DNA from 4 places in the Micromonospora sp. NPDC005252 genome. Region 3 is predicted to be linked to each of the others. Evidence: riboswitches for the same ligand, from Rfam matches in the RefSeq annotation. Region 3 holds a riboswitch; each other region holds the start of a gene.
The links. A riboswitch is a leader RNA that binds a small molecule or an ion and turns the genes downstream of it on or off. The one in region 3 is predicted to bind cyclic di-AMP.

Region 1 (7,178 bases), on a different contig from region 3:
GCTTCGGCGAACAGCGCGAGCAGGTCGCCGACCTGGCGGTCGGCCTCGGCGGGGTGCCGGAACCGGCCGGCGGGGTTCAGGGTGTACTCGTTGCGACGCCCCACCCGGGTGCGGTGCAGGTAACCACCGGCCTCCAGGTCGGCGACGATGGCCTGGGCGGCCCGTTCGGTGACGCCCACCTCGGCCGCCACGTCGCGCAGTCGCGCGGTGGGATCGCGGGCGATGGCCAGCAGCACATGCCCGTGGTTGGTGAGGAACGTCCAGTTCCGGCCGCCTCCGGCCGTCGCCGCGCTCGTCATGGTGGAGCCGCCTCTCCGGTTGTCCGCCCCACCTCCGTGCCCGCCGGAGGGTCGGGCCAGGTGCCGACGGACGGGCCCGGTCCCAACGGCCGGAGGGCCGGTTCGGGGGTCAACGTATGAAATCTAAATCACGCATATCTTGACGCATCTTGCGGTGCGTGTGACCGTGGAGCCCGAGCCAGCGCCCACCGCCGGCCCGACTGAAAAGCCTCTTGAGCAGGTCAAACGCGTGGAGACGAGGTGCGGGGATGAGCCGTTCCGGTACGCCTGGCGGGCAGCCGGGCCCGCAGCGGGCTGCCGATCGAGCGCCGACGCCGACCGAGCCGGCCCGAGCGTACGCCGAGCTGGCCGCGGGCAACCGGCGCTTCGTCAGCGGGGCGCCGCGCCACCCCAACCAGGACGCCGGGCACCGGGCCGCCGTGGCCGACGGGCAGCACCCGTTCGCGGTGATCGTGGGCTGCTCCGACTCCCGCCTGGCGGCTGAGATCATCTTCGACCGGGGGCTGGGCGACCTCTTCGTGGTCCGTACGGCCGGACACACCGCGGGCCCGGAGGTGCTGGGCAGCGTGGAGTACGCGGTGACGGTGCTCGGCACTCCACTGGTGGTGGTCCTCGGCCACGACTCGTGCGGTGCGGTGCAGGCCGCCCGTGAGGCGGCCGCCACCGGCGTCGCGCCGCCGGGACACCTGCCCGCGGTGGTCGACGCGGTGCTGCCCAGCCTGCGACGTGCCACCGCCGAGGGCGTGGACGACGTCGACGGCATCGTCGACATCCACATCGCGCAGACCGTCGAGACGCTGCTCGGGCAGTCGCCCGTGCTGGCCGACGAGGTGGCACAGGGGCGGTGTGCGGTGGTGGGCATGTCGTACCGGCTCGCCGCCGGTGTGGTGCGCGCGGTTACCCCCGCACCGGCGGGTGCCGCGACGTTCGACGCGCCCGGCGCCTCGGACGACCCGGCAGCTTCCGCCGCCGCCTGACGCGGACCGCCCCGGCAACTTCCGCCGCCTGACGCGACGAGGGCCGCCCCGCCTGATGCGGGACGGCCCTCGACTTCTTGGCACCGGGTCAGAGCAGCGACATGTGCACGTGGTCGGTGTGGTTCGACGGTCCGCTGTACGACTTCCAGCCGGTCGCCGGGAACCAGATCTGCCGGTTCCAGATCACGTAGTAGATGCCGAGGCGGTCGGCGTTGCGGATGAGGAACGCGGCGACGTTGTTGCCGTACATGCGGGTGTCGTTGTTGTGCCACGGGCTGAAGCCGCTCTTCTGCAACGACCAGTCACAGGCGCGGCCCTTCGGGTGCTCGAACGGGCCACCGTTGCGGTGGCAGCCGACGAACCGGTTGAACCCGGCCCGCTTGACCTCCTTGTACGCGTGCAGGGTGCGCGGCGTGACACAACCGGAGGTGGTGGGGTCGTCCTCGCTGCATGACTCGGCCTTCCAGTCGCCGTCGGCGGTGCGACCCGGGCCGATCCGGGCGACCGGCGAGACGGCGTCGACCAGACCGCCGGTGAAACCCTGACCGCCGACCAGCGCGAGCGCCTTGTCCGCGTCGCGCTTGTCCTTCGCCATCAGGGCGGTCTGCTTCTGCTGCTCGCGGACCTCCGCGTCGAGGGCCAGCTTGGCCTGCTCGGCGCGGGTCTTGACCGTGTTGACCTCGGCGAGCTTCTTCTCGTTGACCATGTTCATCTCGTCGAGCGCCGCGGCCCGTCGGACGAACGAGTCCGGGGCGTCGCTCTCCAGCAGCATCGCGATCGCGCCGATCCGCCCGGTCCGGTACGACTGGGCGGCGATCTGCCCGACCTGCGGGGCCAGCGCCTCCAGGTCGGCCTTCGCCCGCTCGACCTGCAACGCCAGCTCAAGCTGCCGCTTCTTGGACTTGTCCAGCTTGGACTTGGCCGCCACGTAGTCCCGGTTGGTCTGCTCGATGACGTCGTTGAGGAGCTTGGGTTCGTCTTCCTCTTCGTGCCCGGACGGTGTGGGGGTCGTCGGGGCGGCGTGGGCCGGGAGGGGCCCGGCGAACACGGTCAGCGCAGCGAGCACGGCCACCACGGGTGTCAACCAGCGGCGTAGGGGTGCCGTCACAATGTTCCCTTCCGTCGACCGCCGACCGGGTTAGCTGACGGGTTCGGGGCGGAAGTGGCCCCTACCGCTGTCGCGGATTCACCCCACGTACCTGGGTCCCCGGCTCGCCGGTTGGCGATTGGGCGGTGGCACCGCAGGCGCCGCTGCGCGCCTTCGTCGGTGACCGGCAGCGAGGTTACCCGAGAGTCCACCGCCTGAGCTACGTCCTGATGCCGACTAAAAGCGTCATTTCGCCATGGCGTTGAGTGACCAGTGACGCGGTTCTCAGGGCGTAGGCCCGATCCGGTCACGCTGAGGAGTGTCACCATGCCGTATCCGTGCTCCTGTTCGGCTCTGGCCACCCGGTGGTGGCGGTGGATGGGGGTGCGCTCCGCTCCGGGTCGGGCCCGTCGGACCGACCCGCTGGCGGGGAGCTGAGGGCGGCCAACGCCTCCGTCCGGTCCGGACGGGGGCGCGGCGTCAGGACGTCGGCGGCCGCGTCCTGCGCCGGCGTCGACCCGGCCGCGGTCACCACGGCGGCGAGCCCGGTGGTGAGGGGTACGGCGGCGATCAGGCCGAGCGTGGCGACCGCGCTGCGGACGATCTCCTGGGCGAGGAACTCGCTGGTCAGGATCTGCCCGAGGGGGCGGGTGTCGGCGGTGAGCAGAAGCAGCAGCGGAAGTGAGGCGCCCGCGTACGCCAGGACGATGGTGTTGACCGTGGAGGCGATGTGCGCCCGGCCGACCCGGGTGGCCGCCCGGTAGAGCTGCAGCCGGCTCAGGCCGGGGTTGGCGTTCGCCAGCTCGGTGACGGTGGCGGCCTGGGTGACGGTCACGTCGTCGAGCACCCCGAGTGAGCCGATGATGATCCCGGCGAGCAGCAGGCCACGCAGATCGACATCGGCCTGGAACATCGACAGCGTGGTGGCGTCCTCGCTGCCGAAGCCGGTCAGGTGGGTGGCGGCGGTGGCGATGGTCGCGAGCACGCCGGTGAGCACCAGGCTGCCCAGGGTGCCGAGCACCGCGACCGAGGTCTGCGCGGTCACCCCGTGTGTCAGGTAGAGCACCACGAACATGATCAGGGCTGCGCCGACCACCGCCACCAGCAGCGGTGACCGGCCGGCGCTGATGCCCGGCAACACGAAGGTGAGCAGGATGGCGAAGCTGGCGGCCAGCCCTGCCAGCGCGGCCAGGCCCCGCCACCGGCCGAACGCGACGATCGCGGCGGCGAAGACCACCGCGAGCCATACCAGCGGCTTTCCGCGCTGATGCTCGGCGATGTTCCAGCTGCTGGTGGCGGGATCGGTCGGGTCGGTCAGCTCGACCAGGACGACGTCGTCGCCGACCTCGATCCGCGGAGCGCCGGGCCCGGCGGGGACGGGCGTCTGCACCTGCTGGCCGGCGCTCGGCCCGTCCTCGATCCGTACGTCCACGGTCCCGCACGGCCCGATGGCCGGCGTGCCCGCCGGGTTGGCCGACGGTGGGCAGGGTTCGGTCACCACCCGGGTGACCGTGCCGTGGTGGCGCGGCGCGTCCGTGCCGCCGCCGGTCTGCGGCGCCCCGTCCCGTGGCCAGAGCACCACGGCGGCGACGACGGTGGCCACGAAGAGTGGCACCACCGTCGCGACGAGGATCCGCCGGACCCGGGGTGGGACGGGCGGAGCGGTACGGCTGTGGTCGGAACCCAATGCGAGAACTCCCAACGATCCGGTGCGGGGTACGTGCCGACGGGCCGGTCGGTTCACCTCCGCCGGTCGAACGCGGTGCCGGGCGCATCGGATTGCCGGCTGGCGACCCGGTGATCACACAGGGTGAGCCGTCGGACCGGCCGGTCGGCGGAGGCGCCGCGCCGTGGCGGCGCCGGTGCCCGACTGGGCGGTGGGGTCCGGTAGGCCATCGCCGGAAATGCTAGCCAGCCGGACCGGGTGTCGCAGGTCGTGGCGGAGTGTCGGATGGTCGAACCGCCCGCGCGGCGTCGCCCGGAGCGGCATGTTGGAGTCATGCCCGCGTCCGAGCCCGCCCCTGAGCAGGCCGCCGACCAGAGCCAGCACGCGACGCCGGCCGGCCACGATCAGCACGCCGGCCCGGAGAGGCACGCCGGCCAGGACAAGCACGCTGGCCACGACAAGCACGCCGGCCACGACCCGGCGATGTTCCGCCGCCGGTTCTGGGTCTGCCTGGTGCTCACCCTGCCGGTGGTGCTGACCAGCCACCTGGTGGTGGACGGGCTCGGGCTCCGGTGGGACGTTCCGGGCCGCTCCTGGGTCGGGCCGGTGCTCGGATCGGTGATTTTCCTCTGGGGTGGCTGGCCGTTCCTGGTCGGTGCGGTGCGCGAGATCCGGGACCGGGCGCCGGGAATGATGCTGCTGGTCGCGATGGCGATCACGGTGGCGTACTCGGCGTCGTTGGCCACCAGCCTGGGCGCCTTCGACCTGGACTTCTGGTGGGAGTTGGCCGCGCTGGTCACCATCATGCTGCTCGGGCACTGGCAGGAGATGAAGGCCATCGGGCAGGCCCGGGGGGCGCTGGCGGCGTTGGCCGCGTTGCTGCCCGACGAGGCCGAGCGCGTGGCGGCGGACGGGCAGGCCGAGCCGGTGCCGGTCGGCGCGTTGCGGGTGGGCGACGTGGTGCTTGTCCGGCCCGGGGGTCGAGTGCCGGCGGACGGCCGGATCGTCGATGGCGACGCCGAACTGGACGAGTCGATGATCACCGGTGAATCGCGGCCGGTGGCCCGGTCGACGGGCGAGCGGGTGGTGGCCGGCACGGTCGCCACCGACTCGGCGATCCGGGTCCGGGTCGAGGCGCTGGGTGACGAGACCGCGCTCGCCGGCATTCAGCGCATGGTCGCGCAGGCGCAGCGCTCGGGTGGGCAGGCCCAACTGCTGGCCGACCGGTTCGCCGCCGCGCTGTTCTACGTGGCCGCCGGCACAGCCGTGGTGACGCTGGCGGTCTGGACCGCGCTCGGTGAGCCCGACCAGGCGGTGGTCCGTACGGTCACCGTCCTGGTGATCGCCTGCCCGCACGCGCTCGGCCTGGCCATCCCGCTGGTCGTGGCGCTCTCCACCGCCCTGGCGGCGCGGCGCGGGATCCTGGTCAAGGACCGGTTGGCGCTGGAGCGCATGCGGACCGTCGACGCGGTGCTCTTCGACAAGACCGGCACGCTGACCCGGGGTGAGCACGCGGTGAGCGACCTGGTGACGACCCAGGGGCTGGAGCGGGAGGAAGCGCTGCGGATCGCCGCCGGCGTCGAGTCCGACAGCGAGCATCCGCTGGCTCGGGCGATCGTGACGGCGGCCGGGTCCGCCGGCCCGGCGCGTGCCACCGGCTTCCGGTCGCTGCCGGGCCGCGGCGTGCGGGCCACCGTCGACGGTACGGAGTACGCGGTGGGCGGCCCGGCGTTGCTGCGGGATCTGGGCCGAGCGCTCCCGGACGACCTGAAGGCGGCGACCGGCAGATGGTCGGCCCGCGGGGCCGTGGTGCTGTACCTGGTGCGGCTGCCGGGCACCGTGCTCGGGGCGTTCGCGCTCACCGACGAGGTGCGTCCGGAGGCCCGGCAGGCCGTCGCCGAGCTCCGTGCCGAAGGCGTCCGCACCATCGCCATGATCACCGGCGACGCGCGGTCGGTGGCCGAGTCGGTAGCCGCCGATCTCGGCTTCCGGTCGGGAGTGGACGAGGTCTTCGCCGAGGTGCTGCCGGCCGAGAAGGACAGCCGGGTCGCGGAGCTCCAGCGGCGAGGGCTGACCGTGGCGATGGTCGGCGACGGGGTGAACGACGCGCCGGCGCTGGCCCGCTCCGACGTCGGCATCGCGATCGGGGCGGGGACCGACGTGGCGATCGAGTCCGCCGGGGTGGTGCTGGCGTCGTCCGACCCGCGCGGTGTCGGTGCCGTGGTCCGGCTCTCCCGGGCGTCGTACCGCAAGATGCGGCAGAACCTGGCCTGGGCCGCCGGCTACAACGTGGTGGCGTTGCCCCTGGCGGCCGGGGTGCTCGCCTGGGCCGGGGTGGCGTTGAGCCCGGCGGTGGCGGCGGTGCTGATGTCGGCGTCCACCATCGTGGTGGCGCTCAACGCCCAGTTGCTCCGCCGGGTACGCCTCGACGCGGAGCCCGACTGACCGGCTCAGCCGCGTTTCATGAGTCGGCCGACGGCCGCCATCATCTCGGTGGCCATCTCGTCGGCCCGGCCCTCGGCCGCCCCCTCGTGCATGCAGTGCCGGGCGTGCCCGTCGAGCAGGCCCAGGGCCACCTTGTCGAGCGCGGCCTGGATCGCGGAGATCTGGGTGAGGACGTCGATGCAGTAACGGTCGTCGTCGACCATCTTCTCGATGCCCCGGACCTGCCCCTCGACGCGGCGGAGCCGCGCGAGCAGCTGGTCCTTGCTGGCGGTGTAGCCGCGGATCGGCGTGGGTGCGGTCATGGCGACGAGGATAGCGTACCCCTGGGGGGTATGGTAACGTCCCTCGTGTCCAATACCCCCACCGGGTACCGGTACATGACCGGTCACGAGTCTGCCTCGGCCTTACCCCTGGGGGGTATAGGCTGGCAGACGACGAAGGGAGAGATTCGATGGTCGACGCGACGTTCCAGGTGCGGGGCATGACCTGCGGGCACTGCGTCAGCGCGGTCAGCGCCGAGGTGGGCGCCATCGCCGGGGTGCGCGACGTGCAGGTGGATCTCGCCACCGGCCGGGTCACCGTCACCAGCGAGCAACCCGTGGACGCGGAGTCCGTCCGGGCGGCGGTCGACGAGGCCGGTTACGACCTCGTCGAGGCGTGAGCGGGAAGCCCGGGATGAACACGGTGACCAGAATGGGCGGGTT
Region 2 (7,178 bases), on a different contig from region 3:
ATCGTGGCGACGATCCAGCGGGAGCAGGACGAGGCCATCCGGTCGCCCGGTTCCGGGGTGACGATCGTGGCGGGCGGTCCGGGCACCGGCAAGACGGCGGTCGCCCTGCACCGGGCGGCCTTCCTGCTCTACTCCGACCGCAGCCGGTACGCCGGCGGGGGCATCCTGGTGGTCGGGCCGTCCACCGTCTTCGTCGAGTACATCGCCTCGGTGCTGCCCTCGCTCGGTGAAGACACGGCGACCCTGCACTCGCTGGGCAGCCTCTTTCCGGGAATGACCGCCACCCGCGCCGACCCGCCCGAGGTGGCGGCGGTGAAGGGCTCGCTGCGGATGCGCCGGGTGCTGGAGCGCGCAGCCCGCGACGCGGTGCCGGGCGGCCCGGGTGAGCTGCGGCTGCTCTACCGGGGCACGCTGCTGCGGCTGGACCGGGCCGAGCTGGACCGGATCCGGGACCGCGCGCTGCACCGTGGCGCCCGGCGCAACGAGGCACGCCGGGCCGGCTTCGACGGGGTGTTCGCCGCGCTCTGGGCGCAGGCCCGGGCGGTGGGCATCACCCGGCTGCCCGAGCACCGGGCCTTCGAGGGCGAGATCGCCGAGCGGCCGGAGTTCCGGGAGTTCCTCAAGGCGTGGTGGCCGCGCCTGCACCCCCGACACGTGCTCGGCTGGCTGGCTCGCCCGGATCGGCTGCGTCGGTACGCCGGCGGCATCCTCTCCGGCGCGGAGATCAGGCTGCTCACCGCCGCGTACCAGAATCTGGACACCGCGGGCCTGACCATCGCGGACGTGGCGTTATTGGACGAGTTGGACGCGCTGCTCGGCAAGCCCATGCAGCCGGCGCGGGCCCGCCGTGACCCGTTCCAACTCGCCGGCGGCGTGCGCGAGCTGAGCACCGCCAGCGACCGGCAGCGGGCCGCCCGCGCGGCGGCCCGGGAGCGTCCGGAGGACTACCGGGAGTACGCGCATGTGGTGGTGGACGAGGCGCAGGACGTCTCGCCGATGCAGTGGCGGATGGTCGGGCGGCGCGGCCGCCTGGCCTCCTGGACCGTCGTGGGCGACCCGGCGCAGACCGCGTGGACCGGTGATCCCCAGGAGCTGACCCACGCCCGGGACCAGGCGCTGGGCCGTCGCAAGCGGCACGATTTCACGCTCACCACCAACTACCGCAACTCGGCGGAGATCTTCGCGGTGGCGGCGGCGGAGATCCGCCGGCTCTACCCAGACCTGTCGCTGCCGACCGCCGTCCGCTCCACCGGGATCGACCCCGTCGAGCTGGTGGTGCCGCCCGCCGGGCTGGAGACCGCGGTCGTGGAGGCGGCCACCGGCCTGCTGGCCGAGGTGGACGGCACGGTCGGGGTGATCACGCCGGTCACCCGCCGCGACGAGGTCGCCGGTTGGCTCGGCTCACTCGGCGCGGCGCGGCTGCAGGTGGTGACCAGCCTGGAGGCGAAGGGCATGGAGTACGACGGGGTGGTGCTGGTCGCCCCGAGCGAGATCCGGGCCGATCCGGGCTCCGGCGTACGAACGCTCTACGTGGCGCTCTCCCGGGCCACCCAGCGGCTCACCACCATCGACCCGACCGGCTGACCTGCGGGTTGCCGTGTCGAAGGGTGGGCCGGTCCGTACACTTGCATACATAGCGATGTGAGCATACATTTGACCGGGTCCCGGGTGGCGACGGAGGGTGGATTTCGTGGGAGCAGGTCATGACCACCACCACGGGTCGGTCACCAACGCCGCCCACCAGCACCGGGGCCGACTCTGGGCCGCGTTCGGGCTGCTCGCGACCCTGATGGTGGTCGAGGGTGTGGCCGCCTTCCACACCGGCTCGCTCGCCCTGCTCTCCGACGCCGGGCACATGTTCACCGACGTGCTGGGCATCGGGATGGCGCTCGCCGCGATCACCGCCACCCGGCGGGCCACCGGCGACCCGCAGCGCACCTTCGGGCTCTACCGCCTCGAGGTGCTCGCCGCCCTGGCCAACGCCGTCCTGCTCTCCGGCGTGGCGGTCTACGTGGTGATCGAGGCGATCGGCCGGTTCGGCGACCCGCATGAGGTGCTGACCGGCCCGATGCTCGCGGTGGCCGTCCTCGGCCTGCTCGCGAACGTGATCGCGTTCGCGCTGCTGCGCGCCGGCGCCCGGGAGAGCATCAACCTCCAGGGCGCCTACCTGGAGGTGCTCGGCGACCTGCTCGGCTCGCTCGGCGTGATCGGCGCGGCGCTGCTCATCGCGGTCACCGAGTGGTGGTGGGCCGACCCGTTGGTCGCGGTCGCCATCGGCGTGTTCATCCTGCCGCGCACCTGGCGGCTGGGGCGCGCGGCCGTCCGCATCCTGGTGCAGGCCGCCCCGGAACACCTCCAGGTCACCGCCGTGCACGACCGACTGGCCGCGGTGCCCGGCGTGGTGGAGGTACACGACCTGCACGTCTGGACGCTCACCTCGGGCATGGAGGTGGCCTCCGCACACCTGATCATGGCGCCCGGCGGGGAGGTCGGCACGGTGCTCACCGCGGCGCGTACCGCCCTGCGGGAGGACTTCCGCATCGAGCACGCCACGCTGCAGATCGAGCCCGGGTCCGCCACGGGCGCCTGCGGTTCGATCGAGTGGTGAGCACCTATCTGACGAAAAGACCGTTTTGCGGTCATCTTCGGTGGCGGCGTAGACACCTTCCGTCACATCGACTGCACACGTCCCACCTGCCCCGGTAGGCTCGTCCCCGGCCACCACCCGGCGGCGCCCTCCCGGCGCCGGTGGCGGCCGCCGCCTAATCACCCGAGAGGGCGAACCGGGGAACCACGTTCCTGGGGTGCATCCGCGTCAGCGGTAGGGATCTTCCGTCCCGAACCCGTCAGCTAACCCGGTCGGCGGCTGACGGAAGGACATGCGTAGTGGCACCAGCACGACCACCCGCCGCCCGACTCGCGGCACTGATCGTCATGATGGTCACCCTCGGCGTCGCCCTACCGGTGGGCGCCGCCACCGCCGCTCCCCCCGGCGGCCTGCGGGCCGCCGCGGCGCCCGACGGCGACGAGGAGGGCGGCACCCCCGCGCTGCGGGCCCAACTGGAGGCCGCCAGCAAGGGCTACCTGGACGCGAAGCGCGCCCTGGACACCTCCGTCCAGCGCCAGCAGCAACTCGCGGCCAAGCTGAAGACCACCGAGGCCGAGATGACCGTGCGCAACGGCAAGGTCGGCGAGATCGCCGGCGTGGCGTACCGCACCGGCCGGCTCAGCACCGTCTCGGCGTTGCTCAACACCAACACCCCCGAGGGCTTCATGGACCGTGCGGCCGCGCTGGACGTGGTGGCCGCCAACGAGGACCGGGTGCTGCGCGACCTGCACGCCACCCGGGACGAGGCCAACCGCACCCGCACCGCCCTGGACGGCGAGATCCGCGAGCAGCGCAAGCAGGTCGAGGTGATGGCCAAGCGCAAGGAACAGGCCGAACGGGCCCTGGCGGTCGCCACCAGCAAGCCGCGCACCACCGCTGCCGACACCAGTTCCAACCGGGGCACCTCCACCGCCAACGCCCAGCCCGCGCCGCGCAACTCCGACGGCTCCTGGCCGTCCGAGTCGTGCAGCGTCAACGACCCCACCCCGGCCAGCGGCTGCATCACCCCCCGCACCCTGCACGCCCTCAACCAGGCGAAGGCCGCCGGCTTCACCCGGTACGTCTCCTGTCACCGCTCGGGCGGCTCCGGCGAACACCCGAAGGGCCGGGCCTGCGACTTCGCCGCCCAGAAGGGCGGCTTCGGCGGGGACGCCACCGGCGGCGACAAGACGTACGGCAACAACCTGGCCGCGTACTTCATCCGCAACTCCGACCGGCTCGCCGTGCTCTACGTGATCTGGTACAGGCAGATCTGGCTGCCCAGCAGCGGGTGGAAGTCGTACAGCGGGGGGAACGGCGACCCCTCCAGCGAACACACCAACCACGTACACCTGTCGGTGTACTGACCCCACCGGTGGCCGGCGCACCGTCGAGCGGGTGCGCCGGCCCCGGGTACGTCAGCGGACGTACCCCGGACGCCGCCGGTGATCGGACGACCCGGCCGGGCCGGGCCGGCAGCATGTCGGGTATGCCGCGAATCCCACCCGCCACCCGCAAGGCGCTGCTCACCCTGCACCTCATCACCTCGCTCGGTTGGCTCGGGGCCGACCTGGTGCTGCTCACCCTCGGCATCGCGGCACAGCGCGGCGCCGACCCGGCCGTGGTCTATCCGGTCGCCGGGCTCGTCGGCACGGTGCTGTTCGCGCCGCTGAGCGTGCTCGTCTGGCTCGTCGGCGTCGCCAGCGCGCTGCTCACCCCCTGGGGCCTGGTGCGCCACCGGTGGGTGCTGGTCAAGCTCGTGATCACCACGGTGATGGTCGGGCTGGTGCTGTTCCTGCTCACCCCGAACCTGCGGCACGCGAGCGCGCTGGGCGCCGCCCTCCCCGCCCGGGATCGCGCCGACCTGGTGATCGCGCCCGCGGTGTCGACCAGCCTCATGATCATCGCGACCGTGCTCTCCACGTACAAGCCCTGGGGCCGCCGACCCGCCCGACCCACCGGCGCACGCCATACCTCCGCCGCCGCGAGCCCGGCACGCAACGCGCCACAAGATCGCGCAACAACACGGAAGTCAACAGTGTTGCGTTAGGGCTCCGGCCGGCCAACCCGTGCTGGATGGCCCGGCGATCATGGAGTTGTGGTGCCTGCCTTGGCGTTGTATGGGCGTTTTGTGGCCCACCACAACTCCATGATCGGCGAGGCACGATCATGACTCGGGGCGGTCGAGGGCCGCACCGAGGCGGGTGGCCAGGGCGAGGTGGGCGGCGCGGGCCTGTTGAAAGGCGTACCGGAACAGGGGCGTCGGCGCGCGCAGGGTGATGTCGACGTCGATCCGGACCAGGCCGTCCGGCTCGGCGCGCAACCGGGTGTGGTTGCGGACGGTGGTGGCCGGCCACTGGCGGGCCACCGTGACGATCTCGTCAGGTTCGCTGATCAGCACGTCCGCCTGGTAGGTGGTGCGGAAGCGCAACGGCCCCACCGCCAGCCTGTCGTTGATCGTGTAGCTGGCTCGGGCGCCCGGACGGGGCGGCACCCGGCGGACCCGGACGATCAGGGGGTGCAGTTCGCCCTGGCGGGTCAGGTCGCTCAACAACGCCGCCGCCTCGGCGAGTGAGCAGCGGGCCTGGACGGTGTAGCTGAAGCTGTCGCTGCTGAGCACACAGTCTCCCGAGGTCGCTGGTCGCACGATCGTCCCGTACGCGGCTCAGGCTGGCAACGCCCGGACGGACACCGTCCGTTGTCCCGGTATTCGCGCAGCATTCCCATTACGGTCGGCTGATGGGAAATCACCGGTTGTGACGGAGGGTGGACACATGTTCGGTGACGACCGGTGAGCGGGCACGTGATGGTCTTCGCGCCCACCCCGCAACTGACGGTGACCGTGGATCAGCCGAACGACCAGCCCGAACTGCACCTGCACCCCGGCGGCCAGGGCGTCTGGCAGGCCCGCATGGTGCTGTCGCTCGGGGTCGACGTGGTGCTCTGCGCCGCGCTCGGTGGCGAGGTCGGTCAGGTGCTGGAGCCGCTGCTGGTCAGCGAGGGGGTGGACCTGAAGGTGGTGATGCGCGACTCCGGCAGCGGCGGGTACGTGCACGACCGGCGGGGCGGGTCCCGACAGGAGGTCGTGGACGTGCCCGGGGACCGACTGAGCCGCCACGAGCTGGACGAGTTGTACAACCTGGCGCTCGGCGAGGGACTTCGCGCCGACGTGAGCGTCCTCAGTGGCCCGAATGCGCCGTGGCTCGTCCCGGCCGACCTGTACCGCCGCTTCGCCGCCGACCTCGGCGCCAACGGCAGCCGGGTGGTGGCTGATCTGTCCGGTGACCACCTGGGCGCCGTACTGGACGGCGGTGTGTTCTTCCTGAAGGTGAGTCACGAGGAGCTAATCCGGGACGGTCGCGCCCGCAGTGGGGACGGCGCCGAGCTGACCCGGGCGATGTACGACCTGCACGCCGCCGGCGCCGAGACGGTGGTGGTGAGCCGAGCCGACCAGCCGGCGCTGGCGCTCATCGACGGGGAGCTCTTCGAGGTGGAGATGCCCCGGCTGGAGGCCGCCGATCCGCGCGGCGCGGGCGACTCGATGACCGCCGGCGTGGCGGCCGTGATCGCCCGTGGTGGCGACATCCGGACGGCCATCCGTACCGGCGCCGCGGCCGGCGCACTGAACGTGACCCGGCACGGGCTGGGCACCGGACGGTTGGACTCGATCACCGGGCTGGTGGAGCGGGTCCGGCTCGTCCCGGCGGACAGTCGGCAACAGGAGCGGACCACCCCCGACGAGTTGGCCGACCGGGCGGTCGAGCGATGACGCTGCGGGTGCTCGTGACCAACGACGACGGGATCGCCGCGCCGGGCATCCAGGCGTTGGCCGTGGCCGCCGCCCAGCGGGGCCTGGACGTGGTGGTCGCCGCGCCGATGGAGGAGGCCAGCGGCACCAGCGCCGCGATGAGCGCGGTGGAACGGGACGGGCGGGTGGTGGTGCACGACCACCCGCTGCCCGACCTGGCGGGCGTGCCGGCGTACGGGGTCGCCGGCTCGCCCGGTTTCATCACGCTGATCGCGCTGCACGGCGCGTTCGGCCCGCCGCCGTCGGTGGTGCTGTCGGGGATCAACCGGGGTGCCAACGCCGGCCGCGCCGTGCTGCACTCCGGCACGGTGGGCGCCGCCTTCACCGCCGCCTCGAACGGGTGCCGGGCCATGGCCGTCTCACTGGACGTGCTCTCCGCGGGCGAGGCGACGGCCGGCAGCGGCGGGGCCGCGGTGGACGCCGCAGCCCGCGTACGCGACGCCGAACGGCACTGGGTCACCGCCGCGCGGGTCGCCCTGGACCTGCTCCCCCGGCTGACCGCCGCGCCGCCGGAGAGCGTGCTCAACGTCAACGCCCCCGACCTGCCGCACGGACGGCTGCGCGGGGTACGTCGCGGCTCCCTGGCCAGCTTCGGTCAGGTGCAGATGACGGTGGCCGAGTCGGGGCACGGCTTCGTGCGTACCGCGCTGGAGGAGCCCGGCCAGGCCGCGCAGCCCGGCACGGACCTGGCTTTGCTGGCCGCCGGGTACGCGTCGGTGACGGCCATCCGAGCGGTCACCGAGGTGACCGACGTGGACCTGACCGGTCTGGACGAGCAGCCTT
Region 3 (7,178 bases):
CACCCTGGCCGTCTTCGAGGCCGCTCCGGAGATCGACGAGATCATCGTGCTGATGGCCACCGGCCACGTCGAGGACGCCCGGCAGATCGTCGAGAAGGCCGGCCTGCGCAAGGTCACGAAGGTGATCGAGGGTGGCGACACCCGCAACGCGACCACCCGGATCGCGCTGGACGCGGTCGGCCCGGCCGACTGCAACATCCTCTTCCACGACGCGGTTCGCCCGCTGCTCAGCGGCCGGATCGTCCGCGAGTGCGTGAACGCGCTGTGGACCTACGACGCCGTCGACGTCGCCATCCCCTCCGCCGACACGATCATCCAGGTGGACGAGAACGACTGCATCACCGACATCCCGGTGCGCTCCCGGCTGCGCCGGGGACAGACCCCGCAGGCGTTCCGCTCCCCCACCATCCGCGAGGCGTACCGGATCGCCGAGGGTGACCCCGACTTCGCGTCCACCGACGACTGCGGCGTGGTGCTGCGCTACCTGCCGGGCACCCCGATCAAGGTGATCGACGGCTCGGACGAGAACATCAAGGTCACCCACCCGGTCGACGTGCACCTGGCGGACAAGCTCTTCCAGCTCGCCGCGGCGCAGGCGCCCCGGCTGACCGACCACCGCAGCTACAGCGAGGAGCTGACCGGCCGCACCATCGTGGTGTTCGGCGGCAGCTACGGCATCGGCCACGAGCTGACCGAGCTGGCCCGGCGCTACGGCGCGCAGGTCTTCCCGTTCAGCCGCTCCACCACTGGCACCCACGTGGAGCGCGCCGAGGACGTCGAGGCCGCGCTGACGACCGCCTTCGAGGCCACCGGCCGGATCGACCACGTGGTCGTCACCGCCGGGATCCTGGAGAAGGGCGCCCTGGCCGAGATGGACGAGGAGACGATGGACCGGGTGTTGCAGGTCAACTTCGTCGGTCCGGTGACCATCGCCCGGCAGGCCCTGCCGTACCTCCAGCAGACCAAGGGCCAGCTGCTGCTCTACACCTCCAGCTCGTACACCCGGGGTCGGGCCCGCTACGCGCTCTACTCGGCCACCAAGGCCGCCCTGGTCAACCTGACCCAGGCGCTTGCCGACGAGTGGGCCGACGTGGGCGTCCGGGTCAACTGCATCAACCCGGAGCGGACGGCCACCCCGATGCGGACCCGGGCGTTCGGCGAGGAGCCGGAGAACACCCTGCTCGCCGCGGAGGCCGTCGCCCAGTCGTCGCTGGACGTGCTGATCTCCGACCTGACCGGTCAGGTCATCGACGTACGCCGGGCGCCCGGTGACGGTCCGTCGGTGCCGGCTCAATCGGCGCGGGCCGAGGCGGCGCCGGCCGTGACCTCCGCGAGCTGACGCGGGCGACGGAACTCCGACGGCGGCGAACGGAACGACATGCGTGGTGACCTGGTCCGAAAGCTGCTTGCCCGGTGCCTGAGCGTCGGTCTGGCGGTGCTGGCGTTCGTCGTGGTGGCGCTGACCGGCGCCACCGGGTGGGGGCTGGCGCTGGCCGTCGCGGCGCTGGCCGCGGCGGCCGCCGAGCAGCGGATCCGGCCCGGCGCTGACCTGGTCGCCGAGACGGCGCTGATCGCCGCGGCGGTCCTGGTCGGCTACTCCCGGCGACTCGACGACGGGTTCGACCCGGCGCTGGCCGCCACGGCGCTGGTCCTGCTGGGGCTGGTGCTCCTGGTGGGGCCGCTGCGGACCGCCGGCAACCTGGAGGTCCGGGCGGCCAACCTGCCGGTACGGGCCTGGACCCCGCTGATCGCCGACCGGCTCGGCGTCGCCCTGTTGGGGCTGCTCGCGGCAGGGGCCCTCGCCGCCGCGCTGACCCTGCCCGCCGCCGTGGCGCTCGTCGTCAGCCTGCTGGTGGGCGCCGGCGCCGGGGCGGTAGCGCTGGATCTGGCCCGGCGGCGGTTCCGGCCCACCGGCGGCGGTGGGCCGGTGGCCCGCGCGCTGCGCCGGCACCAGCCGGAGTTCCTGCTCTACTTCTCCGCGCCGCCCGGCTCGGAATACCAGGTCACCATGTGGCTGCCGTACCTGGAGCGGATCGGCAGGCCGTTCCTGGTCCTGGTGCGCGAGCCGGAGTTCCTGGCGCCCATCGCCGCGGCCACCGACGCGCCGGTGGTCTACTGCCCCACCCTGCGGGCGATCGACGAGGCGCTGGTGCCGAGCCTGCGGGTGGCGTTCTACGTCAACCACGGGGCGAAGAACAGCCACTGCGTCCGGTTCACCCAGCTCACCCACATCCAGCTGCACCACGGCGACAGCGACAAGGCGCCGAGCGCCAACCCGGTCTCGGGGATCTTCGACCGGATCTTCGTGGCCGGTCCGGCGGCGATCGACCGGTACGCCCGTGCCGGGGTGCGGATCCCGGCGGACAAGTTCGTGGTGGTGGGCCGCCCGCAGGTCGAGTCGATCGACGTACGCCGGGAGCCGGCGCGCGGCCTCGCGAGCCCGACGGTGCTCTACACCCCGACCTGGACCGGGCACCACGCCGACGCCGACTACTGCTCGCTGCCGGTGGCCGAGGAGCTGCTGCGACGGCTGCTGGAGCGCGGTGCCACGGTGATCCTGCGGGCCCACCCGTACACGGCGCAGAACCCGGCGTCGGCACGCCAGTTGGGCCGGCTGACCGAGCTGCTGGCCGCCGACCGGGCCCGCAGCGGACGGCAGCACGTCTTCAGCGCGGCGGCCCGGGAGCTGAGCCTGACCGAGTGCGTCAACCGCTCGGACGCGCTGGTCTCCGACGTGTCCGGCGTGATCTCGGACTACCTCTACTCCGGCAAGCCGTACGCCGTGACCGACATGGGCGACGAGGGCGACCGGTTCACCGACCGTTTCCCGTTGGCCGGGTCGGGTTACGTGCTGCGGCGCGACATGTCGAATGTGGACGCCGTACTCACCGCGCTGCTGGACACCGACCCGCTGGCCGAGGAGCGCTGGGCCACCCGCCGCCGCTACCTGGGTGACTTCCCCGCCGAGTCGTACGCCGAGGCTTTCCTGACGGCAGCGCGCCGAGAGCTGGCGCCGGCGGAGAACCTGGCCACGTCAGCACCGGTCTAGCAGCTCAGCGGTAGGCGTCCAGCAGCGCCAGCACGGCGGCCGGGTCCTCCAGGTGCGCGTTGTGGCCGAGACCGGGCAGCGTGGCGACCGGCACGCCGTACTCCTTGAGCTGCGCGTCGGTGACCATCGGGTCGTGCTCGCCGCGTGCCAGCACCACCGGCACGTCGGTCGCCGCCAGCAGCGCGGTCAGGTCGGGCTGGCCGACGGCGAACGCGCTCGTGTCCATCGCGAGCCGCCACCGGCCGTCGACCTGGCGCAGGCCGGCGTCCACCATCGGGTGGTCCGGGGGGACCAGCCCGGTGAGGCCGGCGACCCGCAGGTAGCGGCGGGCGGCCTCGGTGCGGCTGGCGAACCAACCGAGCGGGCGGGCGGCGAGCTCCGCGGCCCGGGCCAGCTCGGCGGGTGACCAGACCGCCTTGATGCCCAACCCGACCACCGCGTCCACCGGCAGCCCGGCGTCGCGGGCCGCCAGCGCCAGGCCGACCACCCCACCCAGCGAGTGGCCGAGCACCACGATGCGGTCGTCGAAGGCCAGGCCCTGTGCGATCCGCTGGGCCAGACCCGCGAAGGAGTACGACGACAGCGGGGCCGACCAGCCGTGGCCGGCGAGATCCGGCGCCAACCACCGCCCTGGCCAGTGCTGCTCCAGCAGTGGCGCCCAGGGCAGCCACACGTCGCCCGTCGCTCCCATGCCGTGCAGCAGCAGCAGGACCGGCCCGCGACCGGCGTGACCAACCGATTCGTCCACCACGGCCGCAGTCTCCCACGGTTCGTGGCCCGGTACGAGAGCCGTCATCGGCATCGACGCGAGACGCCGCGGGCGCCGGCCCCTCGTGGGGGACGGCGCCCGCGGCGTCGTGGGCGTCAGCGCCTGGGTCAGGCGGAGTAGCCCCGGGTGGCGATCCAGTTGGCCAGGTCGATCGTGGTGATCCAGTACGCCGGGTCGGCCGCGTTCGCCGAGTCGGCGATCCGCACGGTCCGGCCGTTGTCCTTGTAGCCCACGACGGCGATGTAGTGCCCACCGCCGTAGGAGTGCCAGCCGCCATTGGTGTCGGTCGCGTCGCCGACGACGTTGGCCACCACGCCCCGGCCGTCGGTGATGGCCTTGACGACGTCGGCCTGGAGGCGGTCCATCTGCGCCGGGCTGGGCGTGCCCGCAAACATCCGGGTCTGGTACGGGGAACCCTTCACCTCGGCGTTGAGCACCCGGGTGGTGTCCTCGGCCGAGTTGGTGCCCATCTCGGTGGTGCCCAGCTCGGCGCCGAGCTCCTCCTGCGTACGGTCGATGCCGGTGGCGCTGAGGGCGTTGCGGGTGGCCGCCGGGCCGCAGTTGTAGTACGTGTTCTGCGCCTCGTAGTCGTAGTCGAGCACCTTGGTCGCGGGCGGCTTCGGCGGCGTCGGCTTACGGGTGAGGTCCGGGTTGCTCGTGGCCTTCGCGGCGGGCGACGCGGCGCTGGTGGCCGGGGCGGCAGTGCTCGGCGCGGCCGAGGGGGACGCGACGCGCGCCTGGTCGCGGGACGCGATGGTGTCGCTGCGCATCTCGGCGACTGTGGTCGCGGTGTGCTCGCTGGCCGGGGCGCCGTCGGCGCCGGCGAGCAGGGCGCCGGTCGTGGTGGCGATCGCGAGGGCCGCGGCGGAGGCCGCGACGATCTGGTACGGGCGCTCGGTCGCGAGGCGACGGAGCTGACGCTGCAGGGTGTGCTTCACGGGGTCCTCCACGGTTCGGGGGGTGAGCGGCACACCGGGCTCGGCCGGTATCCGGGCAGGCGCCAGCGCGCGAACCGTGGTCCGCGGATGGTGAACCGCTCAGGGGAACGCCCGGCGCGGCCGGGCGGGAAAGGCGGCGACCCGGGGGGTCAGCTCACCGTCACAAGGCGGATGAGCGGGGGCGCCGCGACGCCGTGGAGGCGGGGGAACAACCGAGGGGTGGAAAGGTGCTGCACGAGGATGGAACTCCTTCCGTCACCGCCTACCGGGTTAGCTGACGGATTCGGGCGGGAAGATCGCCCTACCGCGGGCCGTGGCTCGCGGATTCACCCCGGACTTACTGTGGGTCCCCGGTTCGTAGATCACGATTGAGCGGGTCGGCACGGCGTCGCCTCCTGCGATCGGTTACCGCACCGGACAGCACGACAGTACTGGCCGGTGCGGACCCTGCCAAGCCACGCCCACCTGCGTAAACATCGTTTGGCGCACCAATTTCTGCGCGTATTGCCGCTGACGTGACTCGATGGGACAACCGGTTCCGGAGGCGCCGACGGGCGACAACCGGACAGGCTGCCGGCAACGCCGCCACAATCGCGCGAACATTGGCCGCCGATGGTGCCGGTCGCCCGATTTCCATCGTCCGTGACGGGCCTCACATAACAGATCGGGCTCAACCGACCCGGGCCGGACGCCAGCGTGTCACGACCGCCGAACGCGACGCCCGGGTCGTCGTACGGCGCGACGGCAGCGGGTTCGGCCACAACCGGACCGCCGCCGCGTACGCCTCCTCGGCGAGCGTGCGTGCCGACTCGGCGGCCAGCTCCGCGTCCCGCCAGGCCGACCGCTCCCGCTCGTCGGCGGCCCGGTGGTCGGCCAGCCTCGCGTCACGGATCGCCCGGGTGAGCAGCACCTCCTGCTCGACCGGGTGCCGGCGGGGATCCCAGCCGCGCCGGTGCCCGAACACGTCACCGAGCTGAATCATGGTCAACTCGCCGCGCCAGTGCGCCGCCATCGCGGCACGGTGCAGGTAGCGCTCCCGGGCCGCGTACTCGGCCGGGGTGTGCGGGGTACGTGGGGTCGGCAGCGCCCCGGCGGTGGCGACCCGACGGGCTGCGGTGTCCGCCTCGTCGTACCGGGACCAGGCGGCCTGCGCCTCTTCCTGAGTGATCAGCCAGTCAGCGCGTCGTCGCCGGGCCGTCTGCGCCGCGCGGGCCGCGGCCACGGCCACCTCTTCGGCGTAGCGGCGCAGGTCGGCGAGTTCGGCGGCGGCCACCTCCTGGGCGGTGGGCGGCGGCGGCATCGGCTCGGAGGCGGTCGAGTCCGGCTCCGGGCGGGCGACCAGCACGGCGAGAACGGTCAGCGCCAGCAGGAACAGGGCCGACCAGATGGCGGCGGCCTGGGGCACCTCGGTCAGGAACTGGTAGAAGACGACGGTCTCCATGGGCGGCACCTCGGGAGAATGCGCGTTGCGACGGGGAAGCCGCACGAGGGTCGGTGACCCGCGGGTCGGCCGGTACGGACTGGTGTGTCGACAGGTGCTTTGGCGGGACGCTCGGCTCGGGGCCTCGGCGCTGCGGCGAGGCGGCTCAGCAGCCGGTGCGGTGGTCAGTGGCCGGCGCGGAGGTCAGTGGCCCGGTGCGGGTCAGGAGCCGGTGCGCGGTCAGCGACCCGCAGTGACTGGGTGCTCCGGTGGGGCCCGGGGAGCGCGGGCGGCCGGGTTGTCGGCGCGGGGTGACCGCTCGGAGACCGCCCGCCCCGGCGTCACACCGGTCGACGTGGCGACCAGGGTGCGCGAAGTGTCGTGCAGCGCGGGCTGCGGGTCGGCGGACCACGCCGCGGCGGACTCGTCAACGGCGGCGGACTCGTCAACGGCGGCGCTGTCGCGGGCTGCCCGCTCCTGGGCGGCGCTGTCGCGGGCGGCGGTCTGGTCGTCGTCGACGATGGACGTCGCGGGCCCGGTGCTGGTCACGGCGGCGGGTCGGTCGGGCGACGCGGGCGGCTCGACTGCGGACGTCGCCGCGGCGGCTGGCGTTGGCGACCCCGGAAGGGCCGTGGTCGCGCCGAGCGCGAGGGCGGCGATGACGGCGAGGCTGGTCAGCACCCGTGTCGCCCAGCGCGCCACCCACCACAGGGGACAGGTGAGCGCGACCGGAAGCACGTCCCCACGCTACCGCCGACGGCGGCCGTGCGCATCGACGCCGGGCGTGTCGGCTCACGCCGCGCCGACCGCGTCCGGCCTGGGCGGATGGGTCAGCGCGAGTCGGCGTACGTCGATCGTTCGTCGGTCCGGCCTGCGCCGGGGGCCCGGTCGTCGGTGTCGCCGGTGCGCTGTGGAGGGACGGCCGACGGCCGCTTCGGGCGGCGCGGCGCGAGCCGGCGCATCATCGGGGTCTCGACGTAGCGGTGCAGCAGCCCGGCGAGC
Region 4 (7,178 bases), on a different contig from region 3:
CGGCTGATCCAGCGGACGCCACGAGGGCCCTCGGTCGGATGACCGGGGGCCCTCGTCGTATGTCGTTCGTCAGCGGGGTGCGCCCACCGGGGACGGCAGGAGCTGCACGTCGGCGAGGTCGACGTACATGATGCGGTGGCCGAACTGGATCTGCGCGTACCGGTTCTTGCCCCGGATCACCGTCCAGTCGCCGGGCGAGGAGCCGTCGAAGGTGCTGGCCCGGTAGTACTCGCCGGCCAGCACCGCGCCGACGGCGTAGCGCTGACCGGCGGCCAGCGTGTACTGCAGCGGTGAGATCGCCTGGTAGGGCACGCCGGCCGGGTAGGCCGCCTGTTCCGGGTACGCCCGCCCGTACACGGGGATGGTGGCCCGGCCCGGCTTCGGAACGGCCACCACGCCGACGGTCCAGGTGGCGGTAGGCGCGGACGCCGGGTTGTGGAACCAGGCCCGTTGCCCGAGGTACCAGATGGCCGTCCAGTCGCCCTGCCGGCCGGCCAACGCGTACGTCTGGCCGGCGGAGGCCCGCGCCCCGTGGTCCGACACGTCCATCGTGTTCGGGGTGCCGTCCGGGCGGAGCGCGATGTCGTTGACCAGCGGCGCGTCCGTGGACGGCGCGGTGTGCAGCACCACCGACGAGGAGCCGCGCGGCGCGCAGGGTGTTCCAGGGGTGACGCACCCGGTGAACGCCGGTTGGTTGGTCGCGTAGTCGGGGTCGATCCGGACCAGGCCGGTGGCCGGGGTGCCGGTGTCCAGTCGCGGTGCGTGCAGCAGGTCGAAGTAGTGCGTCCAGTCCCAGTAGGGCCCCGGGTCCCAGTGCATCCCGCGCACGGTCGACGCGACGGTGCCGGGCACGTTGTCGTGGCCGATGATGTGCTGGCGGTCCAGCGGGATGCCGTACCGCAGCGCGAGGTGCCGGACGAGCTTCGCCGAGGTCCGGTACATCGCCTCGGTGTACCAGGTGCCCTGCGCGGCGAAGCCCTCGTGTTCCAGCCCGATCGACTTCGCGTTGACGTACCAGTTGCCGGCGTGCCAGGCGACGTCCTTGGTCTTGACGTGCTGGGCGATGTGCCCGTCCACCGAGCGCAGCGAGTAGTGCCAGCTCACGTAGGTCGGGTCCTGGACGAGTTTCAGGGTGGTCGCCCAACTCGCCTCGGTGTCGTGGATGACGATGTACTCGATCTTCTGCCGGGCGGGCCGGTCGGAGAGATCGTGGTTGCCGTAGTCGCCGTCGCCGAACGCCTCGTAGGGTGCCGGGATCCACTCACAGGAGACGGTCCGCGGGCACTCCAGGCCGTCCGGGCGGGCGAGTCGTCGTAGGCCCAGCCGGTCCAGCCAGGAACGCTGGGGTTGGACCGCGCGGGCCGGCAACGTGACCCGCTGGCCGTCGTCGGTCACGCGGGTCTCGCCGTCGCCGATGGTGGTGTAGACCTCGTCGGCGAAGGCCGCCGCGGCGTCGGCGCTGTCCGCGCCGGCGTAGCGGGCCACCGCGCCGTACCAGGTGGCGGGGTCGGTGCCGGCGCCGACCGGGGCGCCCACCTCCCGTTGGTACGCGGCCAGCAGCGCCGCCCCGCCCCGGATGTTGGTCGTCGCGTCGCTGCGCAGCGCCTCGGGGGCGGCGCCGGTCAGCGCGGCGGCGGCGTCGACGGTCTGCATCGCGGCCGTGGGCGGCGCGGGATCCGTGGCCGGCGCGGGTGCCAGGACGGCACGGGAGTCGTCGCCGCGCGGATCCTCGGTGCCGGCGTCGTGGTGGCCGCGCGCGGGTAGGGCGGCCACGTGGCGGGCATCGGTCAGGTGCATCGGTCCGTAGCCGCCGCTGGTGCTCGGGGTGCCGGCGTTGCTGTCCCAGCGGGACTCCAGGTAGGAGACCCCGAGCAGCACGGCGGTCGGCACGCCGTACTCGGTCGACGCGGCGGCGTACTGCTGCTGACGGTCGGCGGCCGGTGCGGCGGAGGCGGGGCCGGCGCTCAGCGGTACGGCGGCCGTGGCGATGACCACGGCGACCGCGAGCGATGCGCGCCGGCCGGCGGACAGGGTTGGACGTTCCATCGAACCCCCTAGATTTGACTGGTAACGGTGTGGTCACCTTCGCGCCGGTCGGGAGTCCGCGTCAATACCTTTCCATATATCAAACTGCATCGAAAGAAACCTTCACGCACGCTCGGTGACCCCCTCCAATCGGTACGGAGTGTCACGGCCGCACGGGTTGCGGATCGGTAACGGCCGTCTCTACTCTGGTCATTTGTCGGCCCGGTAGCAGGTCTGCCCATCCCGGGCGGTAACGGACCGACACCGCCGAGTCGCTTGCGAGCGAGCCGGGGACCCAGGTTCCCCCGGGGTGAATCCGCAGCCAATGCGGTAGGGCGCCAACTTCCCGCCCGAACCCGTCAGCTAACCCGGTAGGCGGTCAGGAAGAAGGAGTACGGAACCCCGGTGGCCCTCCATGCCCCGCGGCCGTCGTCCGAACGGTCGGCCTCGGCCGACCCGACGTCGACAGTGCCGCGTCCACGCTGGTCCCGCTTCACCACCGCCCTCGCCGCAGTGGTCGGCGTAGCCGTCGTCCTGACGGGCAGCGCCACGGCGGCGCACGCGGATCCGTCCGTCGCCGAGATCGAGCGCCAGATCGACGCCGACTGGAACAAGCTCGAACCGGTCATCGAACGGCACAACGCCACCCGCGCGGACCTGGCCGTGAAGCGCAGGCAGGCCGACGCGCTCGCCGCCCGCATCGCGCCCCTGGAGCGCCAGGTCGACGCCGCGATGAACAAGGTCAGCGCGCTGGCCGTGCGCGCGTACATGGGCGAGAACCTGTCGACCGTGAACACGATGCTCGGCAGCCGGTCGCCCGGCGAGGTGGTCGGGCAGCTCGAGATGCTCGACCGGTTCGCCCACAACCAGCAGGAGGACGTCCGGCAGGTCGCCGATCTCCGCGACGAGCTGGCCCGGCAGAAGGCGCCGCTGGACGAGATGGTGGCCCAGCTGACCCGGACCGAAGCGCAGCTGGCGGCGAAGAAGAAGCAGATCAACGACGAGATCGACCGGCTGCAGAAGCTGCGCCTCAAGGTGTACGGCAGCGGTGGCGGCGGTCCGCTGCGTCCGGCGCCGTGCCCGGCCAGCTACCCCGGCGGCGGCGCGGGCACGGCGGTCAAGTTCGCCTGTGCCCAGATCGGCAAGCCGTACGTGTGGGGTGCCGAGGGTCCGAACTCGTACGACTGTTCCGGGCTGATGCTCGCCGCGTGGGCGAAGGCCGGTGTGTCGCTGCCGCACAACGCCGCCGCGCAGAGCCGGGTGACCAAGAATGTCAGCAGGGGCGATCTGCGCCCCGGCGACCTGGTCTTCTACTACAGCGACATCCACCACGTCGGCATGTACGTCGGCAACGGCTGGGTGGTGCACGCCTCCCAGGCCGGTCAGCCGATCAAGATGAAGAAGGTCGACGACGGGCCGATCCACAGCTACGGCCGTCCCGGCTGACCAACGCGGGACGCAGCAGGGCCCGTCGCGATCTCGTCGCGGCGGGCCCTCGTCGTCCGCTATCTATCGCGTCGGCCAGGCACGCCAGTTCTGCCAGGAGCGGCTCGGCGTCGGCCCCCGCTGACCCTGGTAGCGCGAGCCGTAGACCACCGAGCCGTACGGGTGCTCGGCCGGCGAGGAGAGCCGGAAGATGCAGAGCTGGCCGATCTTCATGCCCGGCCAGAGGGTGATCGGGAGGTTCGCCACGTTGGACAGCTCCAGCGTCACGTGACCGGAGAAGCCCGGGTCGATGAACCCGGCGGTGGAGTGGGTGAGCAGGCCGAGGCGGCCCAGTGAGCTCTTTCCCTCCAGCCGGCCGGCGAGCTGGTCGCCGAGCGAGATCACCTCCAGCGTCGAGGCGAGCACGAACTCCCCCGGGTGCAGCACGAACGGCTCGCCGTCGGGCACCTCGACCACCGATGTCAGGTCGTCCTGCTGCATGGCCGGGTCGATGTGGGTGTAGAGATGGTTGTTGAACACCCGGAACAGCCGGTCGAGTCGTACGTCGATGCTGGACGGTTGGACCAGGGTGGGCTCGAACGGTTCCAGGCCCAGCGTGCCGGCCTTGATCTCGGAGACCAGGTCACGGTCGGAGAGCAGCATCGGACCACCATAGCCGCGTTGGCCGGACCGGCCGGATTCGGTGCCGGTGACCAGCGCGTCGAGGTCGCTGCTCGTACATTTGTTCGATAGAATGTCGGCATGGCTTCCTGGTCCGAATTCGCCGCCGACGAGCCCCGCCTCGCCGACGGGATCCGCGTTCTCCTGCAGCAGTACGGGCCGGGCTTCGGCTACCTGGCCACGGTCCGCGCCGACGGCGGGCCCCGGGTCCATCCGGTCTCCCCGGTCATCACCGACGAGGGTCTCTTCTGCTTCATCATCGACTCGCCGAAGCGCCGTGACCTCGAACGGGACGGCCGCTACGCGCTGCACTCGTTCCCTCCGGAGGAGAGCGACGACGAGGCGTACGTGGCGGGCCACGCCTGGCCGGTCACCGACCCGGTCCAGGTGGCCCGACTGGCGCAGAGCGCCCGGGCCGAGCCGCAGGTCGACTGGCGGCTGTTCGAGTTCACCGTCGACGTGGCGATGTTGACCCGTCGCGAGCAGCACGCCGCAGGCGTTCCGGGTGTCACCCCGAGCCGCCCGGCCGTGCGGGTCTGGCTGGACCCGCAAGCCCCGCCCGCAACGGCCGCGCCTCTCGCCGTACCGCAGACGCGCCCGACCCGCCGCAGCCGTGACGTCCAGTGCACGGCCGCCTGACCACGGCCCTGCTGTCCAAAAAAACGCCGGTGCCGGCTCCGTCGTGACGGAGCCGGCACCAGGTGTACGCGAGGAGAGCTACGCCGCGCGGTACGCGTTCCACGCGGTCAGCATGCGGCTCGCCTGCCCCGGGGTGAACTGGTACATGCACGAGTCGTAGGTGTAGTCCATGAAGTTGGTGATCGGGTCCAGGCCGGTCGCCGAGCAGGTGTTCCGCCCGGTCGGGCACTCGTACGCCGGCGACGCCTCGGCCGGGGTGTCGCTGACGCTGTCACCGGAGCCGCCGCAGCCACCCTGGAAGGTGTGGTAGAGGTTCAGCCAGTGACCGATCTCGTGGGTGCCGGTGTCGCCCTGGTTGTAGTTGGTGGCGGTGCCGCCCGGCAGGGACTCGTTCAGCACGACCACGCCGTCCATGGTGCTGAGGTTCTGCTGCGGGAAGGTCGCCCAGCCGAGCAGGCCGCCGCTCAGCTCGCCGAGGTAGATGTTGAGCGTGTTCTTGCCGCCCACCCGCAGCGACGACTTCATCGACCGCTCCGCCGACGAGCCGTTGACGATCGGGTACCAGGACGGGTTCGTCACCCGGTTGATCTTGTCGAGCCGGAAGGCGAAGGCGGTGGCAGCGCCGCCGGTTCCGCCCGCGTAGGCCTGGTTGAGCACGCTGATCTGCGAAGTGATCATCGAGTCCGGGATGTTGCCGCCGGCCCGGGTGCTGTTCTCCTGGATCACGTGCACCACCACCGGGATGGTGACGGTGGCCAGCGTCGTGGCGCCGGCGCCGGCCCGGAAGTTGGCGCGCTCGCGCAACGCCGCCGCGAGGTCGGCGTCGCGTTCGCGGACCTGCTTCGCGGTCAGCTCGTTCGGGTCGTGCGTGGCCGCCGCGCCGGGTTTCACCCGAGCGTTGGCGTGGCTGTCGGCCGGCTCCGCGCAGGCGCCGCCCGGCGCCGCGGAGAAGGCCGAAGCAGCCGGAACGACGCCCACCGCAGCGGTGCTGAGCAGCAGCGCGAGGGTCGTCGACGCGACACCGGCGGCACGCCGGGTCAGCAGGTTGGGACGGAGTCCCATGGGCCCACCTCTTTCTGGCGGCGTGACAGGGGGTGTGTCACGCCGTGGCTGAAACGTGTGGCAGACGTTACAACCCATCGACACATTTGAGAACGCCCATATCTTGCCGTCACGAAACTTTTTCCGAGGTGACGGCGTCCCGCCGGCGCGTGGGGGTGGCTGGGTGCACCGGTTCGACGACTCGGGTACAGTGGTGCCGCCCGCGGGTGTAGTTCAATGGCAGAACATCAGCTTCCCAAGCTGACAGTGCGGGTTCGATTCCCGTCACCCGCTCCACGACCGAGGCGCTGACCAGGACGAGAGTCCCGGTCAGCGCCTTCGATGTTGCCGCGCGCGCACGTCCCTGGGCTGCCTCGCTCCTACCCGTTAGGGTCCGGTCAGGAGGTGGTCGCGTGTTCACCGAGGCTTTTCCCATCGTGACGACGCCCGACCTGCCGCGGTTGATCGCGTTCTACCGGGACGTCGTCGGCTTCGAGCTGACCTACCGGTTCCCGGAGGACGGTGAGCCGGAGTTCGTAGCCCTGCGGCTGGGCAGCAGCGAGCTGGGCCTGGCCGCCGACCCGCATGCAGGCGACCCCACCCTCTCGCGCCGCTGGGAGTTGTGCGTGTACGCCGACGACTGCGACGCGGCCGTGCACGTTCTGCGCGCGGGTGGCGCGACGGTCACCGAGGAGCCGGTCGACCAGCCCTGGGGTGAGCGGTCCGCCAGGGTCACCGACCCGGACGGCAACCGGCTGCTGGTCCTCTCCCGCCTGGCTTAGGGCATGTGTCAAGGGCCCTTTGCCGGACCGCCGCCCGGACTCCGCCTCGGCCCGACCGAAGACTTCGGACTGGCCGCTGCCATCGCAGGTCGCAGATCTTGGACAGTTTCCGTTAGCTGCTAACGGAAACTGTCCAAGATCTGTGCGCCGACGGCTCCCGCCTGTAGTGGCGGTCACCGTCTCCAGAACAGGAGATGGGTGACTCCGCTGGGGCTGGGCACCGACTCCAGGTGGAAGCGGTCGAGAAGTTCGTCGGGGCTCCCCCACAGCCGCTCGCCCCGGTCGAGGTCGACGGGCGCGACGGCGATGTGCATCGTGTCGACCAGGTCGGCCTCGAGGAACTCGCGGATGACGGCCACCCCGCCACCGAGGCGTACGTCCCGACCGTCCGCTGCCTCCTTGGCCTGGGCCAGGGCCTCGGCGGGGCTGGCGTCGAGGAAGTGGAACGTGGTGTCGGACAGGGTGAACGACGGCCGTACGTGATGGGTGAGCACGAAGACCGGCGTGTGGAACGGCGGGTTGTCCCCCCACCAGCCCTGCCAATCGTGGTTCTCCCAGGGGCCACGCTGGGGGCCGAACTTGTTG

Region 1: linked by a shared signal. The riboswitch ahead of ACFYPH_RS26935 (hypothetical protein) and the one ahead of ACFYPH_RS14265 (C39 family peptidase) in region 3 are both predicted to bind cyclic di-AMP.
Region 2: linked by a shared signal. The riboswitch ahead of ACFYPH_RS08940 (coiled-coil domain-containing protein) and the one ahead of ACFYPH_RS14265 (C39 family peptidase) in region 3 are both predicted to bind cyclic di-AMP.
Region 4: linked by a shared signal. The riboswitch ahead of ACFYPH_RS10870 (NlpC/P60 family protein) and the one ahead of ACFYPH_RS14265 (C39 family peptidase) in region 3 are both predicted to bind cyclic di-AMP.

What each region holds. Positions count from the first base shown of each region.
Region 1 is NZ_JBIAKN010000013.1:46,222-53,399, forward strand. Features, by position in the region: gene ACFYPH_RS26925 (MarR family winged helix-turn-helix transcriptional regulator) at 1-299, opposite strand, end outside; gene ACFYPH_RS26930 (carbonic anhydrase) at 548-1,276, shown strand; gene ACFYPH_RS26935 (hypothetical protein) at 1,365-2,384, opposite strand; cyclic di-AMP (ydaO/yuaA leader) riboswitch at 2,389-2,519, opposite strand; gene ACFYPH_RS26940 (YibE/F family protein) at 2,686-4,050, opposite strand; gene ACFYPH_RS26945 (heavy metal translocating P-type ATPase) at 4,363-6,474, shown strand; gene ACFYPH_RS26950 (metal-sensitive transcriptional regulator) at 6,480-6,776, opposite strand; gene ACFYPH_RS26955 (heavy-metal-associated domain-containing protein) at 6,926-7,135, shown strand; gene ACFYPH_RS26960 (hypothetical protein) at 7,150-7,178, shown strand, end outside.
Region 2 is NZ_JBIAKN010000002.1:680,040-687,217, forward strand. Features, by position in the region: gene ACFYPH_RS08930 (AAA family ATPase) at 1-1,584, shown strand, start outside; gene ACFYPH_RS08935 (cation diffusion facilitator family transporter) at 1,691-2,608, shown strand; cyclic di-AMP (ydaO/yuaA leader) riboswitch at 2,750-2,881, shown strand; gene ACFYPH_RS08940 (coiled-coil domain-containing protein) at 2,887-3,954, shown strand; gene ACFYPH_RS08945 (hypothetical protein) at 4,077-4,637, shown strand; gene ACFYPH_RS08950 (SRPBCC family protein) at 4,755-5,207, opposite strand; gene ACFYPH_RS08955 (PfkB family carbohydrate kinase) at 5,379-6,356, shown strand; gene surE (5'/3'-nucleotidase SurE) at 6,353-7,178, shown strand, end outside.
Region 3 is NZ_JBIAKN010000004.1:270,409-277,586, reverse strand. Features, by position in the region: gene ACFYPH_RS14280 (D-ribitol-5-phosphate cytidylyltransferase) at 1-1,339, shown strand, start outside; gene ACFYPH_RS14275 (CDP-glycerol glycerophosphotransferase family protein) at 1,379-3,049, shown strand; gene ACFYPH_RS14270 (alpha/beta hydrolase) at 3,054-3,800, opposite strand; gene ACFYPH_RS14265 (C39 family peptidase) at 3,926-4,768, opposite strand; cyclic di-AMP (ydaO/yuaA leader) riboswitch at 5,001-5,141, opposite strand; gene ACFYPH_RS14260 (hypothetical protein) at 5,427-6,197, opposite strand; gene ACFYPH_RS14255 (hypothetical protein) at 6,417-6,914, opposite strand; gene ACFYPH_RS14250 (acyltransferase) at 7,007-7,178, opposite strand, start outside.
Region 4 is NZ_JBIAKN010000003.1:281,404-288,581, forward strand. Features, by position in the region: gene ACFYPH_RS10860 (NlpC/P60 family protein) at 1-7, shown strand, start outside; gene ACFYPH_RS10865 (N-acetylmuramoyl-L-alanine amidase) at 70-2,046, opposite strand; cyclic di-AMP (ydaO/yuaA leader) riboswitch at 2,281-2,417, shown strand; gene ACFYPH_RS10870 (NlpC/P60 family protein) at 2,431-3,471, shown strand; gene dcd (dCTP deaminase) at 3,535-4,113, opposite strand; gene ACFYPH_RS10880 (pyridoxamine 5'-phosphate oxidase family protein) at 4,213-4,770, shown strand; gene ACFYPH_RS10885 (zinc metalloprotease) at 4,849-5,832, opposite strand; tRNA gene ACFYPH_RS10890 (tRNA-Gly) at 6,035-6,108, shown strand; gene ACFYPH_RS10895 (VOC family protein) at 6,225-6,593, shown strand; gene ACFYPH_RS10900 (dihydrofolate reductase family protein) at 6,767-7,178, opposite strand, start outside.